Regions from separate parts of the Nonomuraea sp. NPDC004354 genome, predicted to be linked through region 3. Evidence: riboswitches for the same ligand, from Rfam matches in the RefSeq annotation. Region 3 holds a riboswitch; each other region holds the start of a gene.
The links. A riboswitch is a leader RNA that binds a small molecule or an ion and turns the genes downstream of it on or off. The one in region 3 is predicted to bind thiamine pyrophosphate.

Region 1 (4,678 bases), on a different contig from region 3:
CAGCACGGCCGGCAGCTCCAGCTCGGCGTTGATGTCGCCGACCACGTCGGTGAGCCGGCGCACCAGCATGGCCCTGCGCGCCGACCGGTCGTGCGCGGCGACGTCGTCGCCGGTCGGGTGGTGGACGTGCACGTAGCCGATCACCGCGTTGCCCTGCAGGAGCGCGCTCGTGTCGACCCGCACGTCGAGCAGCGTGCCGTCCTTGCGGAAGCGCCTGGTGCGCAACGAGACCTGGCCGCCCGTGCGAACCCGCTCCAGCACCGCGTTGTGCTCGGCGGTCAGCTCGCCGGGAACGATCGGCGCGCGCCGCCCGACCAGCTCCTCGAAACTCCACCCGAACAACCGCTCCGCCGCAGGGTTCCAGGCCAGCACGGCCTGGTCTCTGTCGAGCACGACGACCGCGTTGGGGGCGCTGGAGAGTACGGCCGCGGTGATCTCCTCGTCACCCACCTTTCCATAGTGCCGGTGGCGGCCTCGCTCCGTGGCCTGATCCGTCCGATACGCTGCGGGCTATGTCGGCTGGCGACCTCGATGCCCTGTTGAGGGTCACCTCACCCACCTACCGGCCCGAGCGACCGCCGGAGGTCGCCATCGGCACCTACGACGGCGCCGTGGGCAGGCTGGTGCTCGCGGTGACCGGCAAGGGCGTGGTCGCCTGCAGCTTCGACGACGAGCACGCCGTCTTCGAGCGGATCTCGCGGGCCGTCGGCGGGCTCGTCGGGCCCGACCCGCGCCGCCTCGACCCGGTGCGGCGCGAGCTCGACGCCTACTTCTCCAGGCGCCTGCGCGCCTTCACCGTCTCCGTCGACCTGCAGCTGGCCACGCCGTTCGCGCGCACGCTGCTGCAGATGACCATGGCGGTGCCGTACGGCACCGCCACGACCACCGGCGACCTGGCGGCCCGCATCGGACGGCCGCAGGCGCTGCGCGCGGTGAGCAACGCGCTCAACGGCAACCCGGTGTGCGTGATCGTGCCCTGCCACCGGGTCGCCGATCGCGAGAGCTACCCCGGCGGGCCCACCGCGCTCGAACGCCTGCTGCGCGTCGAAGGCTAGCGGCGCCGCCGTACCGCGCCGCCGAGCCGGCCGACCAGCAGCGTGACCAGGCCGGCGATCAGGAAGGCGCCCAGCGCCGCGCTCATCCACGGCTGGCGGGTGAAGCCGAGCGCCGCGCGGGCGCCGTCCCAGATCGCGGCCCACCACGGGATCGTGGACGGGGCGGCCAGCAGCCACCACGCGCAGAACCCGAGCGCCCACGGGACCGTCATGATCCAGCGGGAGGGGGCGCGCTCGCTGGTGTTCCAGGTCCTGCCGCTGCCGAGCAGGAAGTAGTCGACGACGAGCACGCCCAGCATCGGCACGAAGACGGCGCCGATGATGCTGAGGAAGGCGCTGTAGGAGTTGACGTCGACGAGGAGCGCCACGCCGATCGTCACGACGCCGAGGGCCACCGAGAAGACCCGCCGGTCGACGCGCGGCATGAGGTTCTGCAGCGACATGGCCGTGGAGTAGACGTTCGCGAACGACTGGTCGGTCTCGCGCAGCACCAGGATGCCGAAGAACAGCGCGCCCAGCGGCGCGGCGACGAACGGGCCGAAGACCGCCGTCGGGTCGTTCAGCACGGCGTCGTGGCCGGCGATCGCGACCGCGTAGACGCCGATGGCCAGGCACGCCACCTGGGCGATCGTGTAACCGCCCACCACGCCGGTGAAGGCGGCCGAGCTGCTGCGCGAGTGCCGGGCGAAGTCGGCGGCCAGCGGTACCCACGAGACCGACAGCGCGATCACGAAGTCGACGGCGGGGGCGAAGGCGTCCCACGAGCCGCCGGCCGGCGCTGGAGCCCGCTGCAGGAGCGCGACCGCGAACCAGACGGTCGAGACGATCACGCCGATCGTGACGACCCGCCTGATGAGCCTGATCGCACCGAGCGGGTAGATCGTCAGCCCGGTGGTGATCACGCCCGCCACGATCACCCAGACCGCGTACGGCACGGCGTCGCCGACGATCGCCTGGGCGCCCATGGCGATGACCCACAGCTCGAAGGCACCCCACCCGAGCATCTGGATGATGTTGAGCACCGTGGGGACGTAGGACAGCCTCGCCCCGAACAGGCCTCTGAGCAGCACCATCGCCGGCTGTCCCGTCTGGGCGCCGGGGATGGCCGCGAGGCCCACCATGGCGGTGCCGATGAGACTTCCCACGACGGTGGCGGTGACCGCGGCGGTCATCGTCAGCGGGTTGTCGTCGAGGAGAGGGTTGATGAGGAAGAGGGCGAAGGAGAAACCCAGGAGGCTGACCCCGAGGTTGGCCCAGAAGGCGCCCTGGTCGAGGACGCCGAGGGTTCTGGGCGGGGCCTGGTCGAGGGTCAGCGGTACTTCGGCATGCTTCGGATCGACGACATGCGTCATCGCACGCTCCCTACGCCGGCATTACCCGGACAGGTTCATGCGGTCGGCGACGCCTGGGGGTCGCCCTCTCAGCCCGGCCATGCCCGAGCTCCCGCGGTTACTGGTTTGAGGCGAATTATTACATCTCGTTCCTTTTTGGCAACCACCCCCTCCCCGCCTCCCCACCCCTCCCGCCGTCCCTCCCGCAAGCCCACACCACCGAACCGGCCCTCCCGGAGAAACCCCGACCACCGCCCACACCACCGAACCGACGTCCCGAGAAACCCCGGCCCGTACCTCCCCGCCCATCCCGGAAGACCCCACCCGCGCCCCCTACAACCGCGACCGCACGCCCGCACCGGCCCCCCGAAGAAACATCGGCCCGCGCTTTCTTCGCAGTTCCGGGAGGTTGTGGTGGGGCGGGTCCGCGAGAATGGGGACATGACCGTTCCCGAAATCGACGTCACCGACGTGCCCGCTGGAGCCTTCCTGCTCGACGTCCGCGAGCCCGAGGAGTGGACGGCGGGCCACGCCCCCGACGCCACCCACATTCCGCTCGGCGAGCTGCAGGCCCGCGTCGACGAACTCCCCTCCGGCCCCGTCTACGTGGTGTGCAGGGTCGGCGGTCGGTCCGCGCACGCCGCCGCGTGGCTCAACCACATCGGCCGCGACGCGGTCAACGTCGGCGGCGGCATGCAGTCGTGGGAGCTGGCGGGCAAGCCCCTGGTCAGCGAGAGCGGCCTGCCGCCGTTCGTCGCCTGACGTCACCTACGCGACATCCGTCGCTCGACACCGCCAGGTGACGTCCGCCGCTCGACACCGCCTGTGTGACGTCCGTCGCTGGACGCCCCTGTGTGACGTCCGTCGCCTGACGCCGCCAGGTGACGTCCGCCGCTAGACGTCGCCTGTGTGATGTTCGTCGCCTGACGCCGTCTACTTGAGCAGCTTCGACATCCGCCGGTCGGCAAGGATCTTGCCCTCGGTCTGACAGGTCGGGCAGTACTGCAGCGAGGAGTCGGCGAACGACACCTCGCGGATGGTGTCGCCGCACACCTCGCACGGCTGCCCCGTCCTGTTGTGGACGCGCAGCCCCGACTTCTTCTCCGCCTTCAGGTCCTTGGCCGCCAGGCCGTGGGCGCGCTCCACCGCATCCCGCAGCGTGGTGACGATCGCCTCGTGCAGGTCGGCGATCTGCGCGTCGGTCAGCGTGGCCGCGATCTTGAAGGGTGACATCCGGGCCGCGTGCAGCACCTCGTCGGAGTAGGCGTTGCCGATGCCCGCGATGATCTTCTGGTCTCTCAGCAGGCCCTTGATCTGGGTACGGTTGCCGCCCACGATCTCCTTCAGCGCCTGGACGGTGAACTCGGGGACCAGCGGGTCGGGCCCGAGCGAGGCGATGCCGGGCACCTCCATCGGGTCCTTGACGACGTAGACGGCCAGACGTTTCTGGGTGCCTGCCTCGGTGAGCTCGAAGCCGGGCGCCAGGCCGTCGTCGTCGGGCGCCAGCCGTACCCGGACCGCGAGCGGGCCCTTGCCCGGACGCACGGGTTTGGCGCCCGACAGGTCGGCGCGCCAGCGCAGCCACCCCGCCCTCGACAGGTGGGTGACCAGGTGGAGGCCGTCGCAGTCGAGGTCGAGGAACTTGCCGTGCCTCGCCACGCCGGTCACCGTCAGCCCGCCGAGCGCGGTGACGGGCGGGTCGAAGGTCTTGAGCGCCTGGAAGGCGACCACGTCGACGGCCAGGATCGTGCGGCCGACCGCCTGCTCGCGCAGGAAGCCGGCCAGCGACTCCACTTCGGGAAGTTCCGGCATGCCTCCAGACTAGAGCGCACCCCCGGCGAGCGCCCTCGGACGAGCCGGGGCCGCGTCAGGGAAAAGGTCAGCTCGTGCCGCATCCCCTCGGCGGCCGCCCTCGCTCCCGAGCGGAAGTGACCATCCAACGCCCACCATCCCGAGCGGAAACGGCCGACTCGCGCCGCGCCCCGAGCGGAAGCGCCCGCCCCACACTCCGTGCCCCGAGCGGAAGCGCCCGCCCCACACTCCGCGCCCCGAGCGGAAGTGCCCGACCCGCGCGCCGCGACCCCGAGCGGAAGCGGCCGCCCCACGCGCCGCGCCCTCGACCGGAAGCGGCCATCCCATGCCCCAGGACCCCGCTCCCCGACGGAAGCGGCGGGTTCCTGACCCCCACGATCCCGGACGGCGGGGCCCGGGGTCAGGGGACGTCCCAGAAGGCCAGCTCGTGCCGCATGCCCTCGGTGAACAGTTCCTTCGCCCTGCCGAGGTCGGGCGCGG
Region 2 (4,678 bases), on a different contig from region 3:
GCCCCGGAGGGGCTGCCCGGGAGAGGCCGGGGACACCGCCCGCGCCGCCCGTCCCCCGTGGCGGGTGGCGCGGGCGGAGTCCCGCTCTCGGCCCCGTGGGCGGGTGCGGGCGGGTCCTGCCCCGGGCCTGGTGCGTGGCGCGGGCGGGTCCTGCCCCCGGCCCCGGCGCGGGCGGGTCCCGTCCGGTCTCAGCGGCGCTCGGGCAGGGTCAGGTACACCTCGCCGCCGCCGCGCACGAACTCCTCCGCCTTCTCCCGCATCCCCTCCTGCGCCCGCAGATCGTGAGAGATCCGCATCGAGCAGAACTTCGGCCCGCACATCGAGCAGAAGTGGGCGGTCTTGGCCGGGGCCGCGGGCAGCGTCTCGTCGTGGAAGGAGCGGGCCGTGTCCGGGTCGAGGGACAGGTCGAACTGGTCCTCCCAGCGGAACTCGAACCGCGCCCGCGACAGCGCGTCGTCCCACGCCTGCGCCGCCGGATGGCCCTTGGCCAGGTCGGCGGCGTGTGCGGCGATCTTGTAGGTGATCACGCCGGTCTTGACGTCGTCCTTGTCCGGCAGGCCGAGGTGCTCCTTCGGCGTGACATAGCACAGCATCGCGGTGCCGTACCAGCCGATCATGGCCGCGCCGATGCCCGAGGTGATGTGGTCGTAGCCGGGCGCGATGTCGGTGACCAGCGGGCCGAGGGTGTAGAACGGGGCGTCGTCGCACAGCTCGCGCTGCAGGTCCACGTTCTCCTTGATCTTGTGCATGGGCACGTGGCCGGGCCCCTCGACCATCACCTGGACGTCGTGGGCGTGGGCGATCCGGGTGAGCTCGCCCAGCGTGCGCAGCTCGGCGAACTGCGCCTCGTCGTTGGCGTCGGCGATCGAGCCGGGACGCAGCCCGTCGCCGAGGGAGAAGGCGACGTCGTAGGAGGCGAGGATCTCGCACATCTCCGCGAAGTTCTCGTACAGGAAGTTCTCGCGGTGGTGCGCCAGGCACCAGGCCGCCATGATCGAGCCGCCGCGCGAGACGATGCCGGTCGTGCGCCCGACGGTGAGCGGCACGTACGCCAGCCGCACGCCGGCGTGCACGGTGACGTAGTCGACGCCCTGCTCGCACTGCTCGACGAGGGTGTCGCGGTAGATCTCCCACGACAGGCGGGCGGCGACCCCGTCGACCTTCTCCAGCGCCTGGTAGAGGGGGACGGTGCCGATGGGCACGGGGGAGTTGCGGATGATCCACTCGCGGGTGGTGTGGATGTCGCGGCCGGTCGACAGGTCCATGACGGTGTCGGCGCCCCAGCGGATGGCCCAGGTCATCTTCTCCACCTCCTCCTCGACGGAGGAGATGACGGCGGAGTTGCCGATGTTGGCGTTGATCTTGACCAGGAAGTTGCGCCCGATGATCATCGGCTCGCTCTCGGGGTGGTTGACGTTGGCCGGGATGACGGCCCTGCCCGCCGCCACCTCCGCGCGGACGAACTCCGGGTCGACGCCCTCCCTGGCCGCGACGAACGCCATCTCCTTGGTCACCACGCCGCGGCGGGCGTAGGCGAGCTGGGTGACGGGCGCGCCCGCCGCCCTGAGGGGGTCGCGGCGCCGCCCGGCGAACGCGCTCGTCCCTGCGCGCTTCCACGCGTTCTGGTCGCGGTAGCCGTCGTCGAGGGGCTGGACCTGGCGGCCGCCGTACCGGGCCACGTCGCCCCGGTCGAGGATCCACCGCTCGCGCAGTGGGGCCAGGCCGCGGGTGACGTCGGTCTCGACCTCCGGGTCGGTGTAGGGGCCGGAGGTGTCGTAGACGGTGAAGCTCGTGCCGTCGGACAGGCTGATCCGGCGCATCGGGACCCGGAGATCGCCCTGGTAGATCTTGGAAAAACGCGCGCCACTCATCGCGCAAACTCCCTTCGCCGGCATTACCCGGAGCAGGTTCTGGCGGTCGGCGGCTGGTCAGCCGTCCTCTCAGCCCGGTCACACCGGGCTCCCGCGTTGGTCGGCGCCACCGTAACCCGATCACCGGGGGCGCGCGCAACCCCCGATCCGTCCAGGTGTCCGAAACCCCCGGGGGCGAAGGGTCCGCCCTGCGGCCGGAACCGGACGAGGCGGACGGCGCAGCGTACGCAGGTCGGCGACGCAGTAGGGTCGCAAGCGTGAGCGAAACTTCCGCCCCTTCGTCAGCGGAGGACCGGATCTGGACGGTTCCTAACCTGCTGAGCTTCCTGCGCCTGCTGGGTGTGCCCGTGTTCCTGTGGCTGGTTCTCGGGCCCCAGGCCGACGGCTGGGCGATCGGGCTGCTCATGGTCGCGGGATTCACCGACTGGCTGGACGGCAAGATCGCCCGCGCGTGGAACCAGACCAGCAGGCTGGGTCGCATCATCGACCCCGCGGCCGACAAGCTCTACGTCTTCGCCACGATCCTCGGCCTGGTCCTCAGGGACGTGATCCCCTGGTGGCTCGTGGCGATCATTCTCGCCCGGGAAATCTTCGTCGGATGTTTCTTTCCCGTGCTCCGCAAATACGGCTACAAGGCACTGCCCGTGCATTTCCTTGGCAAAGCAGCCATGGCCAACCTCATGTACGCCTTCCCGCTGCTCTTCCTGGCCTCTCATACCGGCTCCTGGTATGCCGATACTGCGAGGATCATCGGATGGGCGTTCGCCATCTGGGGAACGGGTCTGTACTGGTGGGCGGGCGTGTTGTATGTGGTACAGGTGCGCCGGCTCATCACCGCTGCCAGGGATGAGCTGCGCGATCCCCGGCAAACTGCGAAGAAGGAGTGATCGGGTGAAGGCGGTCGTCATGGCAGGCGGGGAGGGCACGCGGTTGCGACCGCTGACCGCGAACCAGCCCAAACCCCTGCTTCCTGTGGTCAACCGCCCGATCATGGAACACGTCCTCCGGCTGCTCCGCAAACACGGACTGACCGAGACCGTCGTCACGGTCCAGTTCCTGGCGGCGCTCGTGCGCAGCTACTTCGGCGACGGCGACGAACTGGGTATGCGCCTGCACTACGCCACCGAAGACCTGCCACTCGGTACGGCCGGCAGCGTCAAGAACGCCGCCGACAAACTCCGCGACGATCGTTTCATGGTCATTTCCGGCGATGCCCTGACCGATATCGATTTATCAGCCATGATCCGGTTTCACCGGGAGAATTCGGCTCTTGTCACCATCGGTCTGACGCGCGTTCCCAACCCGCTCGAGTTCGGGATCATCATCGTCGACGACCAGGGCAGGGTGCAGCGCTTTCTCGAGAAGCCCACCTGGGGCCAGGTTTTCTCCGACACGGTCAACACCGGCATCTACGTCATGGAGCCAGAAATCCTCGACGAGGTCCCCGCGGGGGAGGCCGTCGACTGGTCCTCCGACGTCTTCCCGCGCCTGCTCGAACGCGGCGCCCCGATCTACGGCTACGTCTCCGACTGCTACTGGGAGGACGTCGGCACCAACGACAGCTACCTCAAGGCCCAGGCCGACGCGCTGTCCGGACGGGTCAAGCTCGACATCGGCGGCTTCGAGATGTCGCCGGGCGTCTGGGTGGGCGAGGGCGCCGAGGTGGACCCCGAGGCCGTCCTGAAGGGCCCGCTGCTCATCGGCGACTACGTCAAGATCGAGGCCGGGGCCGAGCTGCGCGAGTACACCGTGCTCGGCAGCAACGCCGTCGTGCGCGAAGGGGCCTTCCTGCACCGCGCGGTCGTCCACGACAACGTCTACATCGGCCCCGGCGCGCACCTGCGCGGCTGCGTCATCGGCAAGAACACCGACCTGATGACCGGCGCCCGCATCGCCGAGAACGCCGTCGTCGGCGACGAGTGCGTCATCGAGGCCGAGGCCTACGTCTCCAGCGGCGTCAAGGTCTATCCCTTCAAGACCGTCGAGGCCGGCGCGGTCGTCAACACCAGCGTCATCTGGGAGTCGCGCGGCCAGCGCAGCCTGTTCGGCCCGCGCGGCGTCAGCGGCCTGGTCAACGTCGAGATCACCCCCGAGCTCTGCGTACGGCTGGCCAGCGCCTACGCCACCACCCTGAAGAAGGGCGACCAGGTCATCACCTCGCGCGACTCCTCCCGCGCGGCCAGGGCGCTCAAGCGCGCGGTGATCAGCGCGCTGACCGCGAGCGCCATCGACGTGCTCGACCTGGAGGCCATGCCGCTGCCCGTGGCCCGCTTCCACACCTCCCGCAGGCCCGCCGGCGGCGGGATCGCGCTGCGCACCACCTCGGGCGACCCGCAGAGCGTCGACATCGTCTTCATGGACTCCCACGGCGCCGACCTCACCCCCGCCGCCCAGCGCAAGCTGGAGCGCGTCTTCTCGCGCCAGGAGTTCCGCCGGGCCTTCCCCGGCGAGATCGCCGAGCTGAGCTTCCCCGCCAGGGCGGTGGAGGACTACGCGCAGGAACTGCTGCGCTGCGTCGACATGACCGGCGTGGACGGCATGAAGGTGGTCGTCGACTGCGCGGGCGGCACCTCCTCGGTGGTCCTGCCCACCCTGCTCGGCCGCCTCGGCGTCGAGGTGCTGACCGTCAACGCCAGGCTCGACTCCGCCTCGCCCACCGAGACGCTCGCCGAGCGCCGCCGCGACCTGCAGCGCCTGTCGGAGCTCGTCGGCTCCTCCCGGGCCGCCTTCGGCGTCCGCTTCGACCCGGTCGGCGAGCGCATCGCCCTGGTCGACGAGATGGGCCAGCTCATCAGCGAGGAGCGCGC
Region 3 (4,678 bases):
CCGGCACGTACTCCATCGACAGGTACACCACGTCGCCGTCGGTGCCCTGGTCGAACACGTGCACCACGTTGGGGTGGGACAGGCTGGCCACCGACTTGGCCTCGCCGATGAACCTGCGCACGAAAGCGGGGTCCTCGGCCAGCGTGCGGTGCATGACCTTCAGCGCGACCGTGCGGTCGAGCCGGATGTCGAGCGCCAGGTAGACCGTCGCCATCCCGCCCCGGGCGATCCGGGACTCGATGCGATAGCGCCCGTCGAGCAGTCGCCCTACGAGGGGGTCCGCGATCGTCGTGTCCACCTGGCCGAGTTTACGGGCGATTCGCCCCCCGCATGGCCCGACAGTCCCAAACCGATGCCCGTTTGATTCCTGATCTGGGAAGGCGGCGCGAAGCCTGCCCGGAGGTCACGTCCCACCGGTGCTCTGCGCCCATCGCGGCCCCACGGCCCCCGGTGGCGCGGGGGCCGTGGCGGACCCCCGCGCGGATCAGGGGGTCATCGGGGAGGACGCCTCGGCGTAGCGGCGGCGCGGGATCCGTCCGGCCTGGCGCGCCAGCCGCCCGGCCTCCACGGCGGACCGCATCGCCGCCGCCATGAGGTCGGGCCGCCGCGCCCTGGTGACCGCCGTCGCCAGCAGCACCGCGTCGCACCCCAGCTCCATCGCCTGGGCGGCGTCGCTCGCCGTGCCGATGCCCGCGTCCAAGATCACCGGAACCGACGCCGCCTCCACGATCAGCTCGATGTTGTGCGGGTTGCGGATGCCGAGCCCCGAGCCGATCGGCGCGCCCAACGGCATCACCGCCGCGCACCCCGCCTGCTCCAGCCGCCGCGCCAGCGCCGGGTCGTCCCCGATGTACGGCAGGACCACGAACCCGTCGGCCACCAGCCGCTCGGCCGCGTCGAAGGTCTCGATCGGGTCGGGCAGCAGCGTCCGCTCGTCGCTGATGACCTCGAGCTTCACCCAGTTCGTGCCGAGCGCCTCGCGCGCCAGCCGCGCGGTCAGCACCGCCTCGCCCGCCGTGAAGCAGCCCGCCGTGTTCGGCAGGACCTTGATCCCGCGGGCGCGCAGCACGTCGAGCACCGACCCCTTGGCCCCGGGGTCGAGGCGGCGCATGGCGACCGTGGTCAGCTCGGTGCCGGAGGCGGCCAGCGCCTGGTCGAGCACCTCGAGGGAGGGGGCCCCGCCGGTGCCCATGATGAGCCGGGAGCCGAACTTCTCCCCGGCGATGATCAGCTCATCCACCCTGCACCGCCGTGAGGATCTCGACCCTGTCGCGGTCGGCCAGCGAGGTGCTCTCCCACGTGCCCCTGGTGACCACCTCGTCGTTGACCGCCACGGCGACACCCGTCGTCTGCGCCGTCAGCCGCTGGACGGCCTGGGCCACCGTGGTGCCGTCGGGCACCTCGTGCGCGGCCCCGTTGATCGTCACGTGCATCAGTCACTTCCTTGTCCGGCTGTCTGGAACCGCTGCGGCGCGCACAGGGCGGCCAGCTCGCCCTCCTCGCCGTGGAGGATCGCGGTGGTGAGCGGGGCCAGCAGCACGCCGCCCCTGTGGTGTCCGGTGGCGACGGTGAGGCCGGGGCCGTACGGGCCGATCAGCGGCAGGTTGTCGGGGGTGCCCGGCCGCAGTCCCGCCACGACGTCGGCCACCTGCAGCTCGGTGATGCCGGGGACCAGCTCCCTGGCGTCGCGCAGCAGCTCGTACAGGCCGCCCGCGGTCACCGTGGTGTCGAAGCCCAGCTCCTCCTGGGTGGCGCCGACGACGAGCTCGCCGTCGCCGCGCGGCACCAGGTACACGGGCGAGCCGTGGACCACGCCGCGCACGCAGGTGCCGAGCAGGGGGGACGGCGAGCGCAGCCGCATGATCTGGCCCTTGACCGGGCGCACCGGCAGGTCGGTCAGCCCGCCGCTCCACGCGCCGGCCGCCAGCACCACCCGCTCGCCCGTCAGCACATCACCCGAGGCGTCCGAGGCGTCCGCGCGCCCGTCGTCCGAGGCGTCGATCGGCCTGCCGTTCGGGGAGTCGGCCGGCCCGCCGTCCGTGGCGTCCGCCGGAACGTTCCCGGTGGCGGCCGAGGGTGGCTCCAGCCGTACGCCCACCACGGCCGAGCCGTCGCGGACCAGCGCGGCCACGCGCCGCCGCACCAGCGCCACCCCCGCCTTCTCCAGCGCGGCCAGCAGGGCCGCGGTGACGCGTCTGGGGTCGACCCACGCGTCACCCTCGGCCAGCACGCCGCCCCTGACCGACGGCGCCAGCATCGGCTCCCTGCGGCGGCACTCGCGCCCCGTCAGCCGCCGCACCGGCAGCCCGAGCTTGTCCATGAACACGGCGAGCTCGTCCAGCGCCGCCAGGTCGTCGGTGTCGAAGGCGACGTCCAGCGTGCCCTGGGCGCGGTAGTCGAGCCGCAGCCCGCTGTCGGCCTCCAGCTCCGCGGCGAAGGCGGGCCAGCGCTCCAGCGCCGCCAGCCCCAGCCTGAGCAGCGACTCCTCGGTGTAGGAGACCTCGCTGACCGGGGCCAGCATGCCCGCGGCCGCGTGGGAGGCGCCACGCGCCGGGGCCGGGTCGATCACCGTGACACGCGTGCCCGCGCGCGCCAGACGCCAGGCGACGGACAGGCCAACCACGCCGCCGCCCACGATCAGATGCATCTCGCTCCCTTCGCCGGCATGACCCGGATCAGGTGTCTTGCGGTCGAAGGCCCGTCACAGCCTTCCTCTCAGCCCGGTACGGCCGGACTCCCGCGCGTCTTCCGCGAACAAGCCTACTCAAGGCCCGGACCCTGGTGACCGGCGCCGGATTGGTTATGGTCTGAGCGTGAATCATGTCGTGGTGGTGGGCGCCGGACTGGCAGGCATACGCAGCGTCGAGGCGCTGAGATCTCGTGGATTCAGCGGCAGGATCACGCTGGTCGGCGAGGAGCGGCACCGGCCCTACGATCGTCCGCCCCTGTCCAAGGCGGTGCTGCTCGGCACGGCCGACTCCAGCTTCGTCGACTCCGACCTCGAGGCCATGCGGGTGGAGCACCGGCCGGGGGTGTCGGCCAAGGGGCTGCGCGCGGGGGTCCTGGAGACGACCGAGGGCGAGATCGGCTACGACGGCCTGGTCATCGCCACCGGGGCGGAGCCGATCAGGCTGCCAGGCGAGGGCCGCCAGCACGTGTTGCGCACCCTCGACGACTCCCTGGAGCTGCGGGCCCGCCTGGTGGCGGACGCCAGGGTCACGGTCATCGGCGCGGGCTGGATCGGCGCGGAGGTGGCCACGGCCGCCCGTACGGCCGGCTGCCGGGTCACCGTCGTGGAGGCGGGCCCCGCCCCGCTCGCGCACGTGCTCGGGCCCGAGGTGGGCGGCGACACCGTCCCCTGGTACGAGGGCATGGACCTGCGGCTGGACACCATGGTCGCGGCCGTGGAGGAGGGCGGGGTGCGCCTGGTCGACGGCGACTTCGTCGAGGCCGACGTGGTGGTGTCGGGCATCGGCGTCCGCCCGGCCGTCGAGTGGCTGGCCGGCTCCGACATCGACCTGCACAACGGCGTCGTCACCGACGAGCACCTGCGCACCTCCCTGCCGAACGTCGTGGCCGTCGGCGACTGCGCGGCCTGGTGGTCGCGCCGCTTCCACACCAGGCTGCGCGTGGAGCACTGGGACACCGCGCTCAACGCCCCCGAGGTCGCCGTGGCCACGCTGCTGGGCGACGAGGCGGTCTATGATCCTGTGCCGTACTTCTGGTCGGAGCAGTTCGGCCACATGGTGCAGTACGCCGGCCACCATGCCGGCGCGCGCCTGTTGCGCCGCGGCGATCCCTCGGCGGCCAAGTGGTCGGTCTGCTGGTTGACAGACACCGACAGGCTGGCCGGGGTGCTGACCGTCAACAGGCCACGCGACCTCGTCCAGGGCCGTAGGATCATCGAGTCAGGACAGCGACTCGACCCCCTACGCCTGGAAGATCCCGAGGTCGGGATACGTGACTGTGTAGTTTGAAGCCGGATGCGATGTGGTAGTGGTGGATTCGTGACGCTTTCTGTTGCGCAGATAGACCGGGAAACCGACCAGCTCGTCGGCGAGTGGCTGACGCTTCCCGAAGTGGCCGACCGCCTCGCCCTCTCGATCGGGCGGGCCAAGCAGCTCCTGAAGGACCACAAGCTCCTCGGCGTACGGCGGGGCGCGGGCGGCCCCCAGGTCCCGGCGGTGTTCCTCGAGGGCAGGGACGTGGTGAAGGGCCTGCCGGGCACGCTCACGCTCCTGCTCGACGCCGGCTACGACGACGCCGAGGCGTTGCGCTGGCTGTTCACCCCGGACGAGTCGCTGCCCGGCTCGCCCATCGACGCGATCAAGGCGGGTCGCCATACCGAGGTCAAGCGGCGTGCCCAAGCGCTCGGTTTCTGAAGCCCGCCTCTACCTTTGCACCGACGGCCGGAGGAAGCGCGGCGACCTGGCCGACTTCCTCGACGCGGTGCTGTCCAACGGCGTCGACATCGTCCAGCTCAGGGAGAAGGGCCTGGAGGCGCGCGAGGAGCTCGCGCTGCTGGAGGTCTTCCGCGAGGCGTGCGACCGTCACGGCGCGCTCCTGGCGGTCAACGACCGGGCCGACATCGCCTTCGCCGCCCGCCCCGACATCCTTCACCTGGGCCAGGACGACCTGCCCGTGAGCGTCGCGCGAGAGATACTCGGCGACGACATCC

Region 1: it holds a riboswitch for thiamine pyrophosphate, as region 3 does, so the genes downstream of both, ACWENQ_RS08005 (purine-cytosine permease family protein) here and ACWENQ_RS05420 (FAD-dependent oxidoreductase) in region 3, are expected to answer to the same signal.
Region 2: it holds a riboswitch for thiamine pyrophosphate, as region 3 does, so the genes downstream of both, thiC (phosphomethylpyrimidine synthase ThiC) here and ACWENQ_RS05420 (FAD-dependent oxidoreductase) in region 3, are expected to answer to the same signal.

The regions. Positions count from the first base shown of each region.
Region 1 covers NZ_JBSGDV010000002.1:483,668-488,345, reverse strand. The annotation lists gene ACWENQ_RS08015 (PAS domain S-box protein) at 1-450, opposite strand, end outside; gene ACWENQ_RS08010 (methylated-DNA--[protein]-cysteine S-methyltransferase) at 513-1,055, shown strand; gene ACWENQ_RS08005 (purine-cytosine permease family protein) at 1,052-2,407, opposite strand; TPP riboswitch at 2,398-2,512, opposite strand; gene ACWENQ_RS08000 (rhodanese-like domain-containing protein) at 2,828-3,148, shown strand; gene ACWENQ_RS07995 (Fpg/Nei family DNA glycosylase) at 3,320-4,198, opposite strand; gene ACWENQ_RS07990 (TenA family protein) at 4,599-4,678, opposite strand, start outside.
Region 2 covers NZ_JBSGDV010000014.1:115,172-119,849, forward strand. The annotation lists gene thiC (phosphomethylpyrimidine synthase ThiC) at 189-1,871, opposite strand; TPP riboswitch at 1,864-1,976, opposite strand; gene ACWENQ_RS31540 (CDP-alcohol phosphatidyltransferase family protein) at 2,129-2,758, shown strand; gene ACWENQ_RS31545 (sugar phosphate nucleotidyltransferase) at 2,763-4,678, shown strand, end outside.
Region 3 covers NZ_JBSGDV010000001.1:1,157,603-1,162,280, forward strand. The annotation lists gene pknB (Stk1 family PASTA domain-containing Ser/Thr kinase) at 1-298, opposite strand, end outside; gene ACWENQ_RS05410 (thiazole synthase) at 485-1,240, opposite strand; gene thiS (sulfur carrier protein ThiS) at 1,233-1,433, opposite strand; gene ACWENQ_RS05420 (FAD-dependent oxidoreductase) at 1,433-2,647, opposite strand; TPP riboswitch at 2,636-2,751, opposite strand; gene ACWENQ_RS05425 (NAD(P)/FAD-dependent oxidoreductase) at 2,814-3,977, shown strand; gene ACWENQ_RS05430 (Rv2175c family DNA-binding protein) at 4,008-4,382, shown strand; gene thiE (thiamine phosphate synthase) at 4,360-4,678, shown strand, end outside.